DNA from 4 places in the Mesorhizobium sp. M0340 genome. Region 3 is predicted to be linked to each of the others. Evidence: predicted binding sites of a transcription regulator. Region 3 holds the regulator's gene; each other region holds the start of a gene.
The links. The regulator PhoB, encoded in region 3, activates phosphate uptake and scavenging genes when phosphate is short. The targets are predictions, from matches to a motif close to TGTCATNNANCTGTCAT.
Positions count from the first base shown of each region.

Region 1 (4,475 bases), on a different contig from region 3:
CATGTTCGGGATATTCGACCGCGGCATTGGTCATGCCGCAGCCGCGATAATCGGGCCTTTGCGTACGCTTGCCGACACGCGTCAGGAAGGCGAGGATCTGCGCGCGCGGATCGCCGGGATGGGCATTCACCGCCTCGTCGAAGCGCTCCCAAAATTCGAGGTCATAGTGCCGGAGATAGGATGCGGCCAACTCATCCTTGGACGGAAAGCTGCGGTAGAGGCTGGGCTTGGTGACGCCGGCACGCCGCACGATCTCGTCGACGCCGATCGCCCTGATGCCTTGCCGGTAAAACAGGTCGCGCGCCACCTGGAGAATCCGTTCGGCGGCGCGAGGCGGCGGTGCGTCATTCGCCTTGATCGTTGGTTCAATGCTTTTCATGTCTGGTGTACCGATTAGCTGGTTGACAATGTTACCGGTCGGTACGTATGTTTCGCGCTCCTGCAACGTACCGGTCAGTAACATGATAGCTCAATCCCGCCCGTTTGGCCAGCGCTACGCTTTCGTCGTGGTCGCCGTCATCTTCCTTTGCCTGCTGATCGCAGCGGGCCTGCGTTCGGCGCCGGCAGTCATGATGCTGCCGCTGGAGAACAGTTTCGGCTGGCGGCGCGACGTCGTCTCGCTGGCCGCTGCCACTGGCATCTTCCTCTATGGCCTGACCGGGCCGTTTGCCGCGGCGCTGATGGAGCGGATCGGGCTGCGCCGCACCTTGCTTGCCGCGCTGCTTTTGATGTCGGGATCGACCGCGCTCAGCCTGTTGATGACCAAGCCGTGGCATCTGCTCCTCACCTGGGGCGTGTTTTCCGGCGTCAGCTCGGGCGCCGTCGCCACCGTGCTCGGCGCAACCATCGTCAACCGCTGGTTCAAGACCAATCGCGGCCTGGTGATGGGACTGATGTCGGCGTCCAGCGCCACCGGGCTGCTGGTCTTCCTGCCGCTGCTCGCCTCGCTCGCCCAGTCAGGCGGCTGGAAGCCGGTCGCCATCGCCATTGCCGTGGCCACCGCCTGCCTGGTGCCGCTGGTCTATATGCTGGTGCCGGAGCGCCCGGCCTCGATCGGCATGGTCCGCTATGGCGCCGAAGCCGACGACGTGCCGCCGGCGCCGCCGGCCGCGCAAGGCAATTTCCTTTCGCATACGCTGAGCACGCTGCGCCGCGCCGCCGGCACGCGCGTGTTCTGGTATCTGTTCGCTACTTTCTTCGTCTGCGGCTTCACCACCAACGGGCTGGTCGGCACGCACCTGATCGCCTTTTGCGGCGACATGGGCATAGGCGAAGTGCAAGCCGCCGGCCTGCTGTCGATGATGGGCATTTTCGACCTGATCGGCACGACGCTATCGGGCTGGCTCACCGACCGTTTCGATCCGCGCAAGCTGCTCGGCGTCTATTACGGCATCCGCGGCCTGTCGTTGATCTATCTGCCCTATTCCGGCTTTTCGGCAACCAGCCTGATCATCTTCGCCGTGTTTTACGGACTGGACTGGATCGCCACGGTGCCGCCGACGCTGAGGCTTTCCAACGAGGCGTTCGGCGACCGCAGCGGACCGATCGTCTTCGGTTGGATCGTCGCCGGCCATCAGGTTGGCGCCGCGACAGCGGCCTTCTTCGGCGGCACCATGCGCGAGCTGCAAGGCAATTACGAGCTTGCCTTCCTGATCGCCGGTATGACGGCAATAGCCGCCGCCTGCATCTCACTGCTGATCAACACCAGCCGCCCGGCCTTCGAGCCGGAACCGCAGGCGGCTTAGGGTGCGACAGTTGAGTGCTAATCTCCCCCGTTGAGGGGGAGATCGCCCGCCTGTTCACTGTTATCAAACCTTCATCGTTTCGAAATGTGCCTGAAACATTGAAGCTGGAGCTTGGCGGCGACGTTCAACGCCATCCAGGAGACAGCCATGAACAAGATTTCGATGACGCGGCGCGCTTTCGTCACGTCGGCCAGCGCCGTTGGCCTGGTCGGCGCGTCGGGCCTCGCGCTTCCCTATTACTCGCGCGCCAATCAGCGCCCGGCCTTTACCCACGGGATCCAATCCGGCGACGTCGACGCGACCAGCGGCATGGTCTGGGCGCGCACGGACCGGCCGTCGCGCGTCATGTTCGAAGTGTCGTCGACGGAGAGCTTCGCCAATGCCGTCCGCCTGGCGCCGCTCGATAGCTCGCCGGCCAGCGACTATACGGTGAAGCGGCTGCTTACCGATCTCGCCTCCGACCAGGACATCTTCTACCGCATGGTCGCGGCCGATCTTTCCGATATCAACGCCGTTTCCGAGCCGATCGTCGGCCGCTTCCGCACGGCACCTGCCTCGAAGCGCGACATTCGTTTCGCTTGGTCGGGCGACACCGCCGGCCAGGGCTGGGGCATCGACGACACCGGCATGAAGACCTACGCCACGATCGCCAAGCACACGCCGGACTTCTTCCTGCATTCGGGCGATACGATCTATGCCGACGGCGCGATGAAGGACGAGGTCGACCTGCCCGGCGGCGGCAAGTGGAAGAACACCGTGCTGATCGACGAAAAACGCAAGGTTGCCGAGACGCTGGATGAATACCGGGGTCAGTGGAAATACAATTTGATGGACAGGAACGTGCTGGCGCTGAACGCCATCTGCCCGACGTTCTACCAGTGGGACGACCACGAGGTGGTGAACAACTGGTCGGATTCGAAGGATCTGAGCGCCGACGACCGCTACACCGAAAAATCCATCCATGTACTGACGGCACGCGCGGCGCGCGCCTTTCACGAAATGACGACGATCCGCTACGAGCCGTCTGAGCCCGGCCGTGTCTACCGCAAAATCGCCTATGGGCCGCTGCTCGATGTGTTCTTCCTCGACATGCGTTCCTATCGCGGCCCCAACGGTCCGAATATGCAGGAGACGATGACGCCGCAATCACGCATCCTCGGCGAACAACAGACGAAATGGCTGAAGCGCGAGCTGGCGAATTCCAATGCAACCTGGAAAATCATCGCCGCCGACATGCCGCTCGGCCTCGTCGTCTGGAACGACGGCACCATGAAGGTCGGGGCCGAGGCAATCAGCAATGGCGACAATGGCGCGGCCAAGGGGCGCGAGCTGGAAATTGCCGACCTCCTTCGCTATATAAAGAACGCGGGGATCAGCAATACCGTCTGGCTAACCGCAGACGTGCATTACACAGCCGCGCATTATTACAATCCGGACAAGGCGCAGTTCCAGGACTTCAATCCGTTCTGGGAATTCGTTTCGGGTCCGATCCACGCCGGCACGTTCGGACCGAATGCTTTCGACATGACTTTCGGCCCGGAGCTGAGGTTCATCAAGGCACCGACCGCCGAACAGGGTCAGAACCTGCCGCCGTCGGCCGGCCTGCAGTTCTTCGGGCTCGTCGACATCGATGGAGCCACCGAGCAGTTGACGGTGCGGCTGATGGATCGCGACGACAGCGAACTCTACAAGGTCACGCTCGATCCGGTGCGGTCGGCGTGAGATTGCCTTTAGGACCACCCCGAAGGTGGATGTGCATCAATCGGGATAGCAGACGACGGGAATATTGGGCCAGACGGCGCTGTCGCATCCGGCGTTTTTTTGCCTTTGTTTGAAGGCGGTGCTGACCGGTCCGGTCACCACCGGGTCGACTCCGTCCGGAGCATCGGCAAAAAGCTGCTCTGCCGAGCGCTTGTCGGACGGCAGAGCAGACCGCGTCTCCTTGGACGGCGCGGCCGATTGCGCCGCGCTTGCCGCGAGGAGGACGGCGAGCGCGGTACATGCCAAAATCGGCCGGAGTTTGATGCCTGTCTCGATCATGAAATTCGAACTGTCCGGACCACGAAAGGTTCCGCCTTGGTTAATAATTCCACTTCACACCAAGACATTTAAGATTTGGTGACTTTATTTGGTGGCTCGCCTCCTCTTTCGCAAATGCGAAAAACCCTGTATGAGCCGCCCAACCGAAAGAGGCAGCGCCTTTTGGCCTGCTGCCTGCAACGCTCCCGAGACCGAAACATGAAAATCCGCAATATCGCGATCATCGCGCACGTCGACCATGGAAAAACCACCCTCGTCGACCAGCTCCTGAAACAGTCCGGCTCGTTCCGCGACAACCAGCGCGTCGCCGAGCGCGCCATGGATTCAAACGATCTTGAAAAGGAACGCGGCATCACCATCCTGGCCAAGGCGACCTCGGTCGACTGGAAGGATACCCGCATCAACATCGTCGACACGCCCGGCCACGCCGATTTCGGCGGCGAGGTCGAGCGCATCCTGTCGATGGTGGATTCGGCCATCGTGCTGGTCGACGCCGCCGAGGGCCCGATGCCGCAGACCAAATTCGTCGTGGGCAAGGCGCTCAAGGTTGGACTGAAGCCGATCGTCGTCATCAACAAGATCGACCGGCCGGATGCCCGCCATGTCGAAGTGGTCAACGAGGTGTTCGACCTTTTTGCAGCACTTGATGCCACCGACGAGCAGCTCGACTTTCCTATCCTTTACGGTTCA
Region 1 is NZ_JAMYRR010000013.1:68,732-73,206, forward strand. Features, by position in the region: gene NKI79_RS19320 (TetR/AcrR family transcriptional regulator) at 1-379, opposite strand, end outside; gene NKI79_RS19325 (MFS transporter) at 462-1,745, shown strand; gene NKI79_RS19330 (alkaline phosphatase D family protein) at 1,893-3,467, shown strand; gene NKI79_RS19335 (hypothetical protein) at 3,504-3,785, opposite strand; gene typA (translational GTPase TypA) at 3,984-4,475, shown strand, end outside.
Region 1: a site for PhoB is predicted at 1,804-1,820, ahead of NKI79_RS19330 (alkaline phosphatase D family protein). Genes of this name have one in related genera too.

Region 2 (4,475 bases), on a different contig from region 3:
AGGCGCGCTTGCTGTTTGCCACAGCTTCGGGGGAAATCATGTTCATCATGAAACATAGGCGGAGCAGGGCGCTGCCGCAAGACGAAGATCACGCAAAGTTACTGCGGGTAAATGTCGCGCGATGCGACGAATCCCGGCCACAGTCGCCGGGCGCGTCGCCGGCAACGGCGCCTACCGACGGCGCCCGCCTGCGACCATGTTGGTTTCGATGCCATCCAGGCGGTCGAGCAATTTCTTCAGGCGGTCGGGAATATCCGTCTCCGTGCGGAATGCCGGCAGGGTGCGCAGGAAGCGCTTGGTGGTCTCATTGCCGAGCTGGCGCCGGATATCGAGGGCGAGCCCGTCGCGCTTTTCGCCATTGGTGCGGGACATCTTCCAAAATCCTGTGTCGGCTTCGAAACTCTTCCACAGGAGGAATGGTTCCCGCATTGTAGTAGCCTGGCAAGCAAAGCCGTCGGATACGGTAAAGTTTGAATTAAAATCGAAAAGTCTCTGCTGTTCGCCCTCAAGCCGTGGCCAGCGGCTGCAGTATCGCTTGCCCCTTGATTTTTGGCCGCCAAACCTCGATATCGGGCGCAAATCCACACCATTCGAAAATGACGGGAAACGGCGATGAGCGACCAGGCAAAAGACGAACGCGCGCCCGATGAAGCCGAGAAGACCGAGGCTGCCGCGGAGCCAAGGGAAGGCGGCGTCGACAGCGACTATGAAGCGCTTGTGCGGCTTCTGAAGGAAAACGAAGAGCTGAAGGATCGCGCGCTGCGCGTCGCGGCCGACATGGAGAATTTGCGCCGCCGCACCGCCCGCGACGTGCACGATGCGCGCGCCTATGCGGTTGCCAACTTTGCCCGCGACATGCTTTCGGTGTCAGACAATCTGCGCCGTGCCCTGGATGCCATCCCGGAGGAGGCCAAGGCTTCGGGCGATGCCGGTTTCAAGGCGCTGATCGACGGCGTCGAGATCACCGAGCGCGCCATGCTGTCGGCGCTTGAACGTCACGGCGTGAAGAAGCTTGAGCCGGAGGGCGAGAAATTCGATCCGAATTTCCACCAGGCGATGTTCGAGGTGCCCAATCCCGACGTACCGGCCAACACAGTCGTGCAGGTCGTGCAGCCCGGCTATTCGATCGGCGAGCGTGTGCTGCGGCCGGCCATGGTCGGCGTCGCCAAGGGCGGCCCCAAGCATGTGGCGAGCGAAGCGCCGGTGGAGCCGGGGCCGGTGAACGAGCAGGCCGAGAAAGATGCGTAAGTTGGGGGAGTAGGGGAATAGGGCAGTACGGGAGTAGGGAATACCGCTACGTCGGGTAAAATAGAGCAGAGCACTTGCCTACTCCGGCCGTTCCCTTCTCCCCTACTCAGGCAGCAAACCGCTGCGCTTCTCCGCCATAATAATTGACGTAGCGGGCACCGATCTCCTTGACCGGCATCACCACGAACACGTCGACCGTCGAGAAATCACGGTCGATGACGCAGCCGTCGCCGATGCGCGCGCCGACGCGCAGATAGCCTTTGACCAGCGGCGGCATCGCGGCGATCGCCGCCTTGGTGTTGACGGCCTCGATCGGCATCAGGTCCATGGAACAATAGCGCCCGGCGACGGCGCGCACATCCCAGGATGAATTCGTCCGGCAGTGGTGGGCAAGATAGGTCAACGCCTCGGCATGTGCCGCCGGCACGGTGCCGTGGAACGACGCGCAGCCGGTCATCACGCCGATGCCGTAATGGTTGATATAGGCCCAGATGCCTTGCCACAGCGCCTCGATAGTGCGCTTCGAGCGGTATTCCGGCAGAACACAGGAGCGGCCGAGCTCGAGGAAACGCTGGCCGGGATGCCGCGCGATCAGCTTGGTCAGCTCGAATTCGCCTTCGGAATAGAAGCCGCCGGCCGCCGCGGCAATCTCCTGCCGCAGCAGGCGGTAGGTGCCGACGATGCGGCGATGCTCGGGGCCGGAAAGCGAAGTATCGAACACAAGCAGATGATCGCAGAGGGGATCGAAGCGATCGGCATCGCGGCGGTCCTGCATCTGGAACAGGTCCTTCCTGGCACCAAGCTCGTCGTAGAACACCCGGTAGCGCACTTCCTGCGCGGCAGCGATCTCGGCCTCGTTGCGGGCGAGCCGCACTTCGAGATTGCCGATGCGGCCGAGCGATGCGCCTTTTATGACGGCATCGGCGTTCCGGCCGACGAGCAAAGGCCCGCTGGCGTTCGGCCGAGCATCACATTCCGGCATGACTGTATGCACGAGTGATTCTCCTTCGAGCCATCCCTCTTGGCACGGGGATACGGTGTAGGTGCAACAGGATTGTGACAGTACCGTGATACGGCTCTGCGGGCAATACTTCGTCGGCTGGGTAATCTATCAACCGTCTATGTTGTGCCTCAGGCGGCCACTTGCCCCTCGACGGCATGAACCAGGGCATCGGGGTCGAGCGGCTTGGTGACGAAGCCGCTGGCACCGTGAGCGAGCACGGCATGGCGGGTCTTTTCCTGGCTGTCGGCCGACAGCACCATGATCGGCACCGGCGGCACCGCGGTCTCCTCCTCATGGCGGCGGATGGCGGCGATGGCGTCCAGGCCGTCCATGACAGGCATGTGCAAGTCCATCAGCACCACGTCGTAGCGGTGCTTGTGGCCGGTGCTGATAACCGCCTCGACCGCGGCCTTGCCGTTGCCGACCACTTTCACGCGATGCCCGGCCTTCAGCAGCGTGGCGCGGGCCAGCATGGCATTGATGTCGTTGTCCTCGGCGATCAGCACCGACAGGCCCTGCTGGCGGGCGCCAATGGCATGCCCGGCCTGCGCGCCGCGCCTTTGCAGTTGCGGCTCGGCGATGACCGGTGCATGGCTGGTCAAAAGCACGCGCAGCAGTGTCTCGCCGCGCACCGGCCTCGCCAGGAAGGTGGCGTAACCATTGGCACGGAACTCGCCAAGCATGCCGCGGTCGGTCGGCGCGATCAGCGTCACTGCCTCGCACTCGGCAAATCCGCTCTGGCGCAGGCGCCTGAGCAGCCTGCCGTCGCTTTGCTCCATGGCAGCATCGATCAGCAGCACGTCACAGCCCTCGGCGAAAGCGGTCGCCTGGGCGGCGGCGGTGGCCAGATCGACCGTGCCGCCATTGGCGCGAATGGTGCGGGCGATGGCTTCGGCCTCGACCGGGTTCTTCGACACGATCACCGCATGCCGGCCCGACAGCGGGTTCTCGCGGATCTGCGGCGCCTCGACGGCGGAAATAGCGGGAATCTCGAAGACGAATTCAGATCCCTGGCCAAGGCGGCTCGAAACAGAGATGGTGCCGCCCATGGCGGTCACCAGGCGCTTGGAAATGGCAAGACCGAGGCCGGCACCGCCATGCGCACGGGTCGAGGTGCCGTCAGCCTGTTCAAAGTCCTCGAAGATGCGCTCCATGTCCTCCTCGCGCAGACCGGGGCCGGTGTCGGTGATGGTGAAGCGGATGCGGTCGGTGGTTTCGGTGCGGACGCGGGCGATGCTTGCCAGGACGCCGCCGCTGTCGGTGAACTTGACGGCGTTGCCGATGAGGTTGAGCAGCACCTGCCTGACCCTGCCGGGGTCGGCGGTGATCAGCTGCGGCACGTCGGGTTCGACATGACAGCCGAGGCCGATATCCTTGGCAAAAGCCCGCGCCGCCAAAAGCTCGACGACATTGTCGGCGATCTCACGCACCGACATCGGCTGCGGTTCGGGATCGAAGCGGCCGGCCTCGATCTTGGAGTAGTCGAGCAGGTCCTCGATTAGCGCCAGCAGCGCGCTGGCCGAGGTCGAGATGGCGCCGACATAGGTCCGCTGCTCGGGCGAAAGGCTGGTGTCGGCGAGAAGCCGGGCCATGCCCATGATGCCGTTCATCGGCGTGCGGATCTCGTGGCTGACGGTGGCGAGGAAACGCGATTTGGCCTGGCTCGCATATTCGGCCCGCTCGCGGGCGGTGATCAGCGAGGATTCGGCGCGCTTGCGGGCGGTGATGTCGCGGGCGATGGCGCGATGCGAAACGGCGCCGCTGTCCTTGTCGCGCACCGACAGCTCGATCCAAGAGAACCAGCGTGGACCGTCCGGCGTGCGAATGGCGACGTCGGTGGAACTCAGGCATTCATGGTCGGAAAAGGCGGCGTCGGGGACGATTCCGACATCGATGCCTAGTTCGGCCAGGGTCTTGCCGGCCAGCTCGCGCTGGTCGGTTTCGACAAGGTCGGCGAAAACCTTGTTGGCGTAGACGATGTGGCCGTCGCGGTCGCGGTGGACGACGAGATCGCCGAGTGCATCGATCAGACCGCGAAAGCGCTCCTCGCTCTCCTGCATCTCCCACATGCGGTCGGCCAGCGTCTCGATTTCGGCGCGGCTGCGGGCGGTGGTGGCATCGAGCAGGGCCACTGCGCGGCGCTCGGTGCGCCTGTTGCGCAGATGCATGGCGAGCCCGGCCATGGCTGTCGCCAAAAGGCCGATGGTGATGAAGATCGGCGCTC
Region 2 is NZ_JAMYRR010000002.1:79,186-83,660, forward strand. Features, by position in the region: gene NKI79_RS03065 (fatty acid desaturase) at 1-46, opposite strand, end outside; gene NKI79_RS03070 (hypothetical protein) at 172-372, opposite strand; gene grpE (nucleotide exchange factor GrpE) at 613-1,248, shown strand; gene olsB (l-ornithine N(alpha)-acyltransferase) at 1,355-2,230, opposite strand; gene NKI79_RS03085 (hybrid sensor histidine kinase/response regulator) at 2,380-4,475, opposite strand, start outside.
Region 2: a site for PhoB is predicted at 2,294-2,310, ahead of olsB (l-ornithine N(alpha)-acyltransferase). Genes of this name have one in related genera too.

Region 3 (4,475 bases):
CCGATGTCGACATCCTCATCGCTCCACAGCCGCCGCAAAGCCAGGAATTCGGTGATGATGGCGCTTTGCGTCGTCGCCGCCGGCATCGGGCTTGCCTGGCTGGCGCTCATCCTCGGTGCGTTGGTCTATAAGGGCACAGCCGGGCTTTCGTTCGCGGTCTTCACCGAGATGACGCCGCCGCCAGGCGAGGCCGGCGGCCTGCTCAATGCCATCGCGGGCAGCCTGCTGATGACGATCATCGCCGTTGTCGTCGGCACGCCGATCGGCGTGCTGGCGGGAACCTACATGGCCGAGTATGGACGTTTTTCGCGCATCACCACCGTCGTCCGCTTCATCAACGACATCCTGTTGTCGGCGCCGTCGATCATCATCGGCTTGTTCGTCTACGAATTGATGGTGCGGCCAATGGGACATTTCTCGGCCATTGCCGGCGCCGTGGCGCTTGCCATCCTGGTCATTCCGGTGGTCGTGCGCACCACTGAAGACATGCTCAACCTGGTGCCGAACGCGTTGCGTGAAGCCGGTGCCGCGATCGGCGCGCCACGCTGGGTGGTGATCCGTTCGGTCGCCTACCGCGCCGCATTGTCCGGCATCGTCACCGGCATATTGCTGGCGATAGCACGCATTTCCGGCGAGACGGCGCCGCTGCTCTTCACCGCGCTCAACAACCAGTTCTGGAGCAGCAATATCAACGCGCCGATGGCCAGCCTGCCGGTGACCATCTTCCAGTTCGCTCTCAGCCCTTACGAGGAATGGCAGCAATTGGCGTGGACCGGCGCACTCATAATCACCCTGACGGTTCTGGGCTTGAGCATCCTCGCCCGCAGCCTTACCGGACGCAGAGAGGACAGATGACACAGATGTTGTCCCCGGACATGACGATGACCGAAACGGCCACCGAGAAGACGAAGATCGAGGTCAAGAACCTCAACTTCTACTACGGCCAGAGCAAGGCGCTGAAGGACATCAGCCTGTCGCTGCCCGAGCGCAGCGTCACAGCCTTCATCGGCCCTTCGGGTTGCGGGAAATCGACGCTGCTGCGCGTCTTCAACCGCATCTACGAGCTCTACCCGAAACAGACCGCCGAGGGCCAGGTGCTGCTCGACGGCAAGAACATTCTCGACCGGTCGCAGGATCTCAACCTCCTCAGGACAAAGATCGGCATGGTGTTCCAGAAGCCGACGCCGTTCCCGATGTCGATCTACGAGAACATAGCATTCGGCGTCAGGCTCTACGAGAATCTCGGCAAGTCCGAGATGGACGGCCGCGTCGAGCAAGCGTTGAAGCGGGCCGCGCTGTGGAGCGAGGTCAAGGACAAGCTAAACGCCAGCGGGTTGAGCCTGTCCGGTGGCCAGCAGCAGCGGCTCTGCATCGCGCGCACCGTGGCAGTGAAGCCGGAAGTCATTCTGCTCGACGAACCGGCTTCGGCCCTCGACCCGCTGTCGACGGCCAAGATCGAGGAACTGATCGACGAGCTGCAAGCCGACTACACGATCGTCATCGTCACCCACAACATGCAGCAAGCGGCGCGCGTGTCGCGCCAGACCGCCTTCATGTATCTGGGTGAACTGGTCGAGTTCGACCGGACCGAGAAGATATTCACGTCGCCCCGCGAGAAGCGCACGCAGGACTACATCACCGGCCGCTTCGGCTGAGCCGTTCCGATCATGCATATGAGGACAGGACCATGGGCGAACACACAGTCGCTTCTTTCGACGAGGATCTCGAGCAGATCAGCAAGCTGATCCGCGACATGGCCGACCTCGCCGGTTCGATGGTCGGCGGGGCGACCAAGGCCCTGTTGAATTCCGACAACGTGCTGGCGCAACGCGTCGTCTCCGACGACGCCATCATGGATGCGCGTCAACGCGAACTGGACGATCGCGCCATCACCCTGATCGCCAAGCGCCAGCCAATGGCTCACGATCTGCGCCATGTCGTCGGAGCGATCCGCATGGCCGGCGACCTCGAACGCATCGGCGACCTTGCCAAGAACATCGCCAAGCGTGTGAGCGCGGTCGGCCTCAGCGTCACGCCGCGCGACCTATCGCATTCCATCGATGCGATGGCGCAGCTAGTGCTCATCCAGGTGCAGGGCGTCATCGAGGAATATGCTGCAGGCGATGCGGCCGCGTTGGCCAAGCTGCGCGCCGCCGACGAGCGCATCGACGTCAAATACACGTCGGTGTTCCGCGAGCTGTTGACCTACATGATGGAAGATCCGCGCAACATCACCGCTTGCACGCATCTGCTGTTCTGCGCCAAGAATCTCGAGCGGATCGGCGACCATGTCACCAACATCGCCGAAAATGCGTACTATGTGCTGACCGGCGAGCAATTGCCGGTCAATCGTCCGAAGCAGGACGAAACGACAATGCCTGCACCGGTGACATGATGGGGGTGCCCAGCCGATGATCGCACCACGCATAATGGTGGTGGAGGACGAGGAGCCGTTGGGCGTGCTGCTCCGCTACAATCTCGAATCCGAAGGCTACCAGGTCGAGGTGGTGACACGCGGCGACGAAGCCGAGATCCGTTTGCAGGAAAATGTGCCCGACCTTCTGGTGCTCGACTGGATGATACCGGCGGTTTCCGGCATCGAGCTCTGCCGCAGGTTGCGCGTGCGCCCCGAAACCGAGCGGCTGCCGATCATCATGCTGACCGCGCGCGGCGAGGAGAGCGACCGGGTGCGCGGTCTTTCGACCGGCGCCGACGACTATCTGGTCAAACCGTTTTCGACACCGGAATTCATGGCCAGGGTCAAGGCGCTGCTGCGGCGCGCCAAGCCGGAAGTGCTGTCCAGCGTGCTGAAGGTCGGCGACATCGTGCTCGATCGCGAATCGCACCGGGTTTATCGCAAGAAGAGCGAGATCCGGCTCGGGCCGACCGAATTCCGGCTGCTCGAGTTCATGATGCGGCATCCGGGCCGCGTCTTCTCGCGTAGCCAGTTGCTCGATAATGTCTGGGGCGAGACGATCTATATCGACGAACGCACCGTCGACGTGCATGTCGGGCGGCTGCGCAAAGCCGTCAATAACGGCCGCATGCCGGATGTCATCCGCACCATCCGCGGCGCCGGCTATGCGATCAGGGAAGATTGACCCGCCTGGTCAGGCGACGTTCCTTCTGACGCCGGGCCTCATTTGCGCGCCCGGCGCGAAAATCTCCTGGTCGACGAAGCTTAACGCCCGCATCGCGCAGCCTTCGCGGATCAGCGGCAATTCGTTTGGCTCGGTGTCGAAGGAGATCGAGCCCGAATGCTGGCCACCGGCGGTCTGGGCGATGGCCTTGCGCAAGGCCGGCTCGATCAGATCGAAGGCAGCGGCACTGGCGCCGACCATCGCGACCGGTGCTGGATCGATCAGCGCGAACAGCGAGCCGAGACCGAAACCCAGCGCTTCGCCGGCCTTGCGGTAGGCCTCGCGTTCCGGCCCATCCTTCTCGCGCGCGCGGGCCGCCAGAGCGCGCATGTCGGCGTCGCTGACGTCGGCGATAGGTTCGCTGTCTTCGCTCATCTGCCTGGCGTTGCGCCAGATGGCATAGTTGCCGGCATAGGCTTCGACGCAGCCGCGCCGCCCGCAACGGCAGAGCGCTCCGCCCGGACGATGGATCATGTGGCCAAATTCGCCGCCCGAGGAATGCGTCCCGGTGAACAGTTCGCCCTTCAGCACAAGCCCCATACCGATGCCATGCGAAAGCAGGATGGCGATGAAGTCGTCGCGATAGCGATCCGGATCGCGCCAGCGCAAAGCCACCGCCATCATATTGCAGTCGTTCTCCACCGTGGCCGGGATACCGAATTCGTCCTCCAGCATGTCGGCAAAGGCGATGTCGGTCTGCGGCGTGATCGGCGACCACAGCATGGCGCGTGCAGGGGAGTCGGTAATGCCCTGAATCGCCAGGGCGATGCGGGCGACACTGCGGACGTCAAGGTCTGGGTCCTCAAGCCGGCGCCGGACGATGGCCCTGCATTCGCGGATCAGTTCGTCGCGCGGCATGGTCAGCGTGTCCAGCCGGCGCTGTTCCTCGGCGACCACCTGTCCCGCATAGTCGATAATGGCGGCCGACAGGAAATTCAGCGACAACACCACGGTCAGCACCGCCGCCGCTTCCGGGTTGAGGGCGAGGCCGACCTGCGGACGACCGCGTTTCAACGAAACGGGCTCACTTGCCTTGCTCTCGGCGAGGATGCCTTCCCGTATCAGGTCGGAGGAGATCGCCGATATGGTTGAATGACTGAGGCCGGTGGTGGCTGCGATCTCCGTACGCGATGGCTGGCCGGCCCGGCGCACCGCCGAGATCACCATCGCCCGGTTGCGCCGGCGCAAATCGTCGTGGCGGATTCCGACCGACATCGTTTTGCTTTCCTCCCGGTTGCCGCGGCCGCTCATGAACCGGAAGCCGTCGGTAATGTCCGACAAATAGTGTCAGATGCGGCAAATAGTGTCAGATGCAGGTGGCGCTGTCATCGTTTA
Region 3 is NZ_JAMYRR010000019.1:53,520-57,994, forward strand. Features, by position in the region: gene pstA (phosphate ABC transporter permease PstA) at 4-855, shown strand; gene pstB (phosphate ABC transporter ATP-binding protein PstB) at 852-1,655, shown strand; gene phoU (phosphate signaling complex protein PhoU) at 1,688-2,395, shown strand; gene phoB (phosphate regulon transcriptional regulator PhoB) at 2,412-3,101, shown strand; gene NKI79_RS24230 (ROK family protein) at 3,111-4,355, opposite strand.

Region 4 (4,475 bases), on a different contig from region 3:
GCCGGCGGCTGGTCGATGTCGCAAAGCGCGAGGTCTGGCCGCGCATCGAAAACGCCGTTGCGGATTTGTGCGCGGATCTTTCGGGGCCGCTTCTTGAGCAGCTGACCGCCATCGAGGACGGCCTCGCCGCGGCTCCTCTCGACCGTCGAGTGAAAAATCCGGAGGGCGCGGCGTAATGAGACACCTGCTCGACCGCCCTATCTGGAGCGCACTTCAGACGCGACATCGGGCGTTCGCGCAAGGTAATGACCTCGCCAGGCGGTATCGGCCGTCGATCGTTCCATTCGCCGCCACTGGCGCCGACGACGCGGAAAGCCTGCGGGCGCTCGAACAGCTTGTCTCCGCGGGCGAGAGTGTCATCCTGCTTCAGTCGGACGCCATTGCTCTGCCCGCGGGGCTTTTTGCGACTTCGACCGCAGCCGGGGTTCAAATGATTGCCGAGCGGCCGTTGCAAACCGTGTCTGACCAACGTGTGCAACGTCTGACCCGAGACGATGCGGCTGAGATGCTCGCCCTGGCATTGCTCACCAAGCCTGGCCCATTCACGCTCGAAGCCTTGAGCCTGGGCGATTTTTGGGGCGTGAAAATCGAAGGCAGACTTGTGGCAATGGCCGGCGAGCGCATGAAGCAACCTGGCTATACCGAACTCAGCGGGGTGTGCTCACATCCGGAATTTCGCGGCGGTGGCCTGGGCAAGCTGCTGTCCCTGTTCGTGGCAAACCGGATAGTGGCTCGCGGCGAAGTTCCCTATCTCCACGCCTATGCCAGCAACGCCACGGCCATCAGACTATACGAGTCCATTGGCTTCAGGTTGCGAAGCACAATGAATGTGGCCGTGGTTCAGCGCACCGAATGATTAGTCGGCGCATGATGCGCAGCATGGATGCATCCCATATCAGGAAAGGAAGGATTTCGCATCACCGAAATCCTTCCTCGAGAATGCAAGGCCTTCCTGCGTCTCAGACCGCGATCTTGCCGCCGCCTTGCCTGGTGATGGCAACGACCGCCGGGCGCACCGGCATGTCCGGCTTGAAGTCAGGCCAGCGGGTCGACAAATCCTCATAATAGGACGGACGCCCAAAAGCCTCCCAGTCCTCGCCACCGTCGCCTGGATGCTGGACGGCAACGAAAGCAGTCTGGTCGTCCGGCGCAAACAGGGGACCACACATTTCGGCGCCGATCGGCACACGGAAGAACAGCTTTGAGGTCGCCCGCGCCGGGCCTTCCGTGTCGACCGCCCACAGGCCGTCGGTGCGGCCTGTGACCTTCGGGCCCTGGCCGTCGGTAGCAACCCAGAGGCGGCCGGCCGAATCGACCGCGCAATTGTCCGGCATGCCGAACCAGCCATTGGCAGTGGTTGCGGTGGAGAAGGTGGCGCCGATTTCGGCCACGGCGGGATCGCCGCATTTCAGCAGGATTTCCCACTTGCCCTTGGTGGCGGCAAAATCACCGCCGTCCTCGACGATCTCGATGATGTGGCCAAAGGCATTTTCGGCGCGCGGGTTGGCGGCGTCGACCTGATCGGCCTTGCGCTTCGAATTGTTGGTCAGCATGACATAGACTTTGCCATTGGCGGCATTGGGCTGGATGTCTTCCGGACGGTCCATCTTCGTGGCGCCGAGCAGGTCGGCGGCGCGGCGCGTCTCGATCAGCACGTCGGCCTGGCTGGCAAAGCCGTTCTCCGCCGTCAGCGGCCCTTGGCCGAAGACGATCGGCAGCCATTCGATTGAACCGTCCTCGGCGAACTTGGCGACATGCAAGGTGCCGTCGTCGAGCAAGTTCATGTTGGCGGCGCGATCGTCCGGATTGAACTTGCCTGTGGTGACGAACTTATAGACATAGTCGAAGCGCTCGTCGTCGCCGAGGTAGAAGACGACACGGCCATCCTTGGCGACGATCGATTCTGCGCCCTCATGCTTGAAGCGGCCCATAGCGGTGCGCTTCCTCGGCACCGACGTCGGATCCTGGACGTCGACCTCGACGATCCAGCCGAAGCGGTTCGGCTCGTTCGGCTCCTTGCCTATATCGAAACGGTCGTGATGCGCCGCCCATTCATAGGCGCCTTCGGGAATGCCGAGGCGCTTGTAGTTGGCCGCCTCGTTATGGCTCTGCGGCAGCTCGCCCGAGAAATAGCCGTGGATGTTCTCCTCGGCCATGACATAGGTGCCCCACGGCGTGACGCCGCCGGCGCAGTTGTTGAGGGTGCCGATGACCTTCGTGCCGCTCGGGTCGGCGCTGGTCTTGACGCGGTCGTGGCCGGCGACGGGACCCGACAGTGCCATCTCGGTGTTGGAGGTGATGCGGCGGTTGAGCTTGCCGTCGCGCACGACCTGCCATTTGCCGGCTTCTTTGCGGATCTCGACAATGGTGCCGCCATGCGCGGCCATCTCGACATCGACTTGCTCCTTGCTGAGGGGCGCCTGCTTGGCTTTGCCATCGACGATGGTGACGAGGCCCGGGAACATCAGATGCGGATTGGTGTATTCGTGGTTGACGACCAGCAGGCCATGCTCGGCCGAGCCGCCGATCGGGATATAACCGACATAGTCGTTGTTGTAGCCGAATTGTCTGGCCTGGGCTTCCGCCGACTGTTTTGTCGGATCGAATTCCGGCGAATCGGCGAACAGCGGATCGCCCCAGCGCAGCAGCACGTCGGCGTCATAGCCAGGTGCGACGTGATGCTTGTCGTCGATGCCGGCCTCGAGCTCGTCGAAAGCGAAGGCGGATCCTTCGGCGGCGCGGGCGTTGTCGGCGGTGATCAGCGCCAGCGGGCTGACGGTAGCGGCTATGGCCGAGACGGCAAGCGAGCCCTTGAGGAAGCCGCGGCGCGAGAACCGCGCGGCGATGATCTCACCCATGGTGCGGTTGTCGGTGGGATTGACTCCTGGCCCATCGTTTTCCTCGAGCAGACTGGTGCGGAAATGGGCGTCAGGGGTGCGATGTTCGGTCGAGCGCTGTTCGGTCATGGGGGCCTGCCTCTGGCTGGATGGATTGCTGGAGCGTGTTGTCTGGCCAATCCGGTATTACCGGCAGGTCACAGTTTGATGACATGCCGGCTAATTGCCACCTGCGATTTCGTATCCAACATCAGTCCCGCTTGACCGCGACCGGCGCTTCGGAAACAAGAGCTGCGGCAGGCGCGTAGGGACCGCATCGGGAGGAACAAAAGTGAGTTTCTGGGGACTTGGGCAGCTCTGCGTTTCGACCGTGATCTTCCTGCTGGCGGCGATGGCCGCAAAACAGTGGGGGCTGGCGCCGAGCCTCGGCAAGATCGTGCTGACGTTGGCGCTCTATTCGCTGGGCAATCTGATCATGCTGAGGCTGATCCGTGAATTCGGCATGTCGGTGTCGTTCAGCCTGTCGGCGGTGATCCAGCTGGTGTCGGTGAATGTGGTGGCGCTGGTCTTCTTCGGCGAGCGCGTCAATGCCTTGCAGGCAACCGGCATTGTGCTTGCCATCGCAGCTGTGGCGCTGATCACGCTCGGGCCCTATCTGCAAAGGCTGTAGCTGCGATCGGGCCGATGAAGAAGATTGCAAGCAGACTGCGCAACTGGCTGGAGTTCCCGGTTCTGCTGGCCGGGCTGGTCATTGCCGGCGGGCTGTGGGGGTTCGAAGAACTGATGGAGCTGGCGCGGGCGACCACGCCGCATGCCTTCGACACCGAAATCCTGCTTGCCTTCCGCAAGGCCGGCCAGCCCGACAATCCGATCGGACCGGCGTGGCTGGAAGGAGCGATGCGCGACGTCACCAGTCTTGGCAGCGCCAGCGTGCTGGTGCTGATCACGGCAGCAATGATCGTCTATCTGCTCCTTATCCGCAGGCCAGGCGCGGCGCTTCTCATGTTCGTCGCGGTGGCGGGCGGCCAGCTCCTGTCAAGCGTGCTGAAATTCGATATCGACCGGCCGCGCCCCGATCTGGTCTCGCATCTCGCCGATGTGGCATCGCTTTCGTTTCCGAGCGGCCACGCCATGCTGTCGGCGGTGACGTATTTGACGCTGGGCAGCATGGCGGCACGGTTTTTGCCCGGGCTCACAACGAAGATCTATGTACTCGTGCTGGCGGTGCTGACGACGGTGGTCGTCGGCATCAGCCGCATCTATCTCGGCGTCCACTGGCCGTCCGACGTGCTGGCCGGCTGGTGCGCCGGCTTTGCCTGGGCGATGCTGTGCTGGCTGGCGGCACGATTGCTGCAGCGATGGCTAGGGCGGGCCGACGGCACCTGACGTCGGCCGGACTACTTCAAATCAGCCTGTTGATCAGGCCATGTCCGCAGCCTGCCAGCAGGAAAACCATCGACAGCAAGACTGTCGAGGTCGCCAACGCTTTGAATGTCTTCACCTGCTCATCCTTTTTAAGGTCGTACCTGTGAAATCGGTACCGCAATGGATGTCCCGCCTAACGATGTCGAGGTTTGTAGCATGCCAGCGCACCGGCTGGCAAAGACTGTTGCATGTTTCACATATGCAAAATGATGT
Region 4 is NZ_JAMYRR010000008.1:240,705-245,179, reverse strand. Features, by position in the region: gene NKI79_RS14990 (MarR family winged helix-turn-helix transcriptional regulator) at 1-176, shown strand, start outside; gene NKI79_RS14985 (GNAT family N-acetyltransferase) at 176-856, shown strand; gene NKI79_RS14980 (PhoX family protein) at 960-2,966, opposite strand; gene NKI79_RS14975 (hypothetical protein) at 3,169-3,507, shown strand; gene NKI79_RS14970 (phosphatase PAP2 family protein) at 3,522-4,223, shown strand.
Region 4: a site for PhoB is predicted at 3,034-3,050, ahead of NKI79_RS14980 (PhoX family protein). Genes of this name have one in related genera too.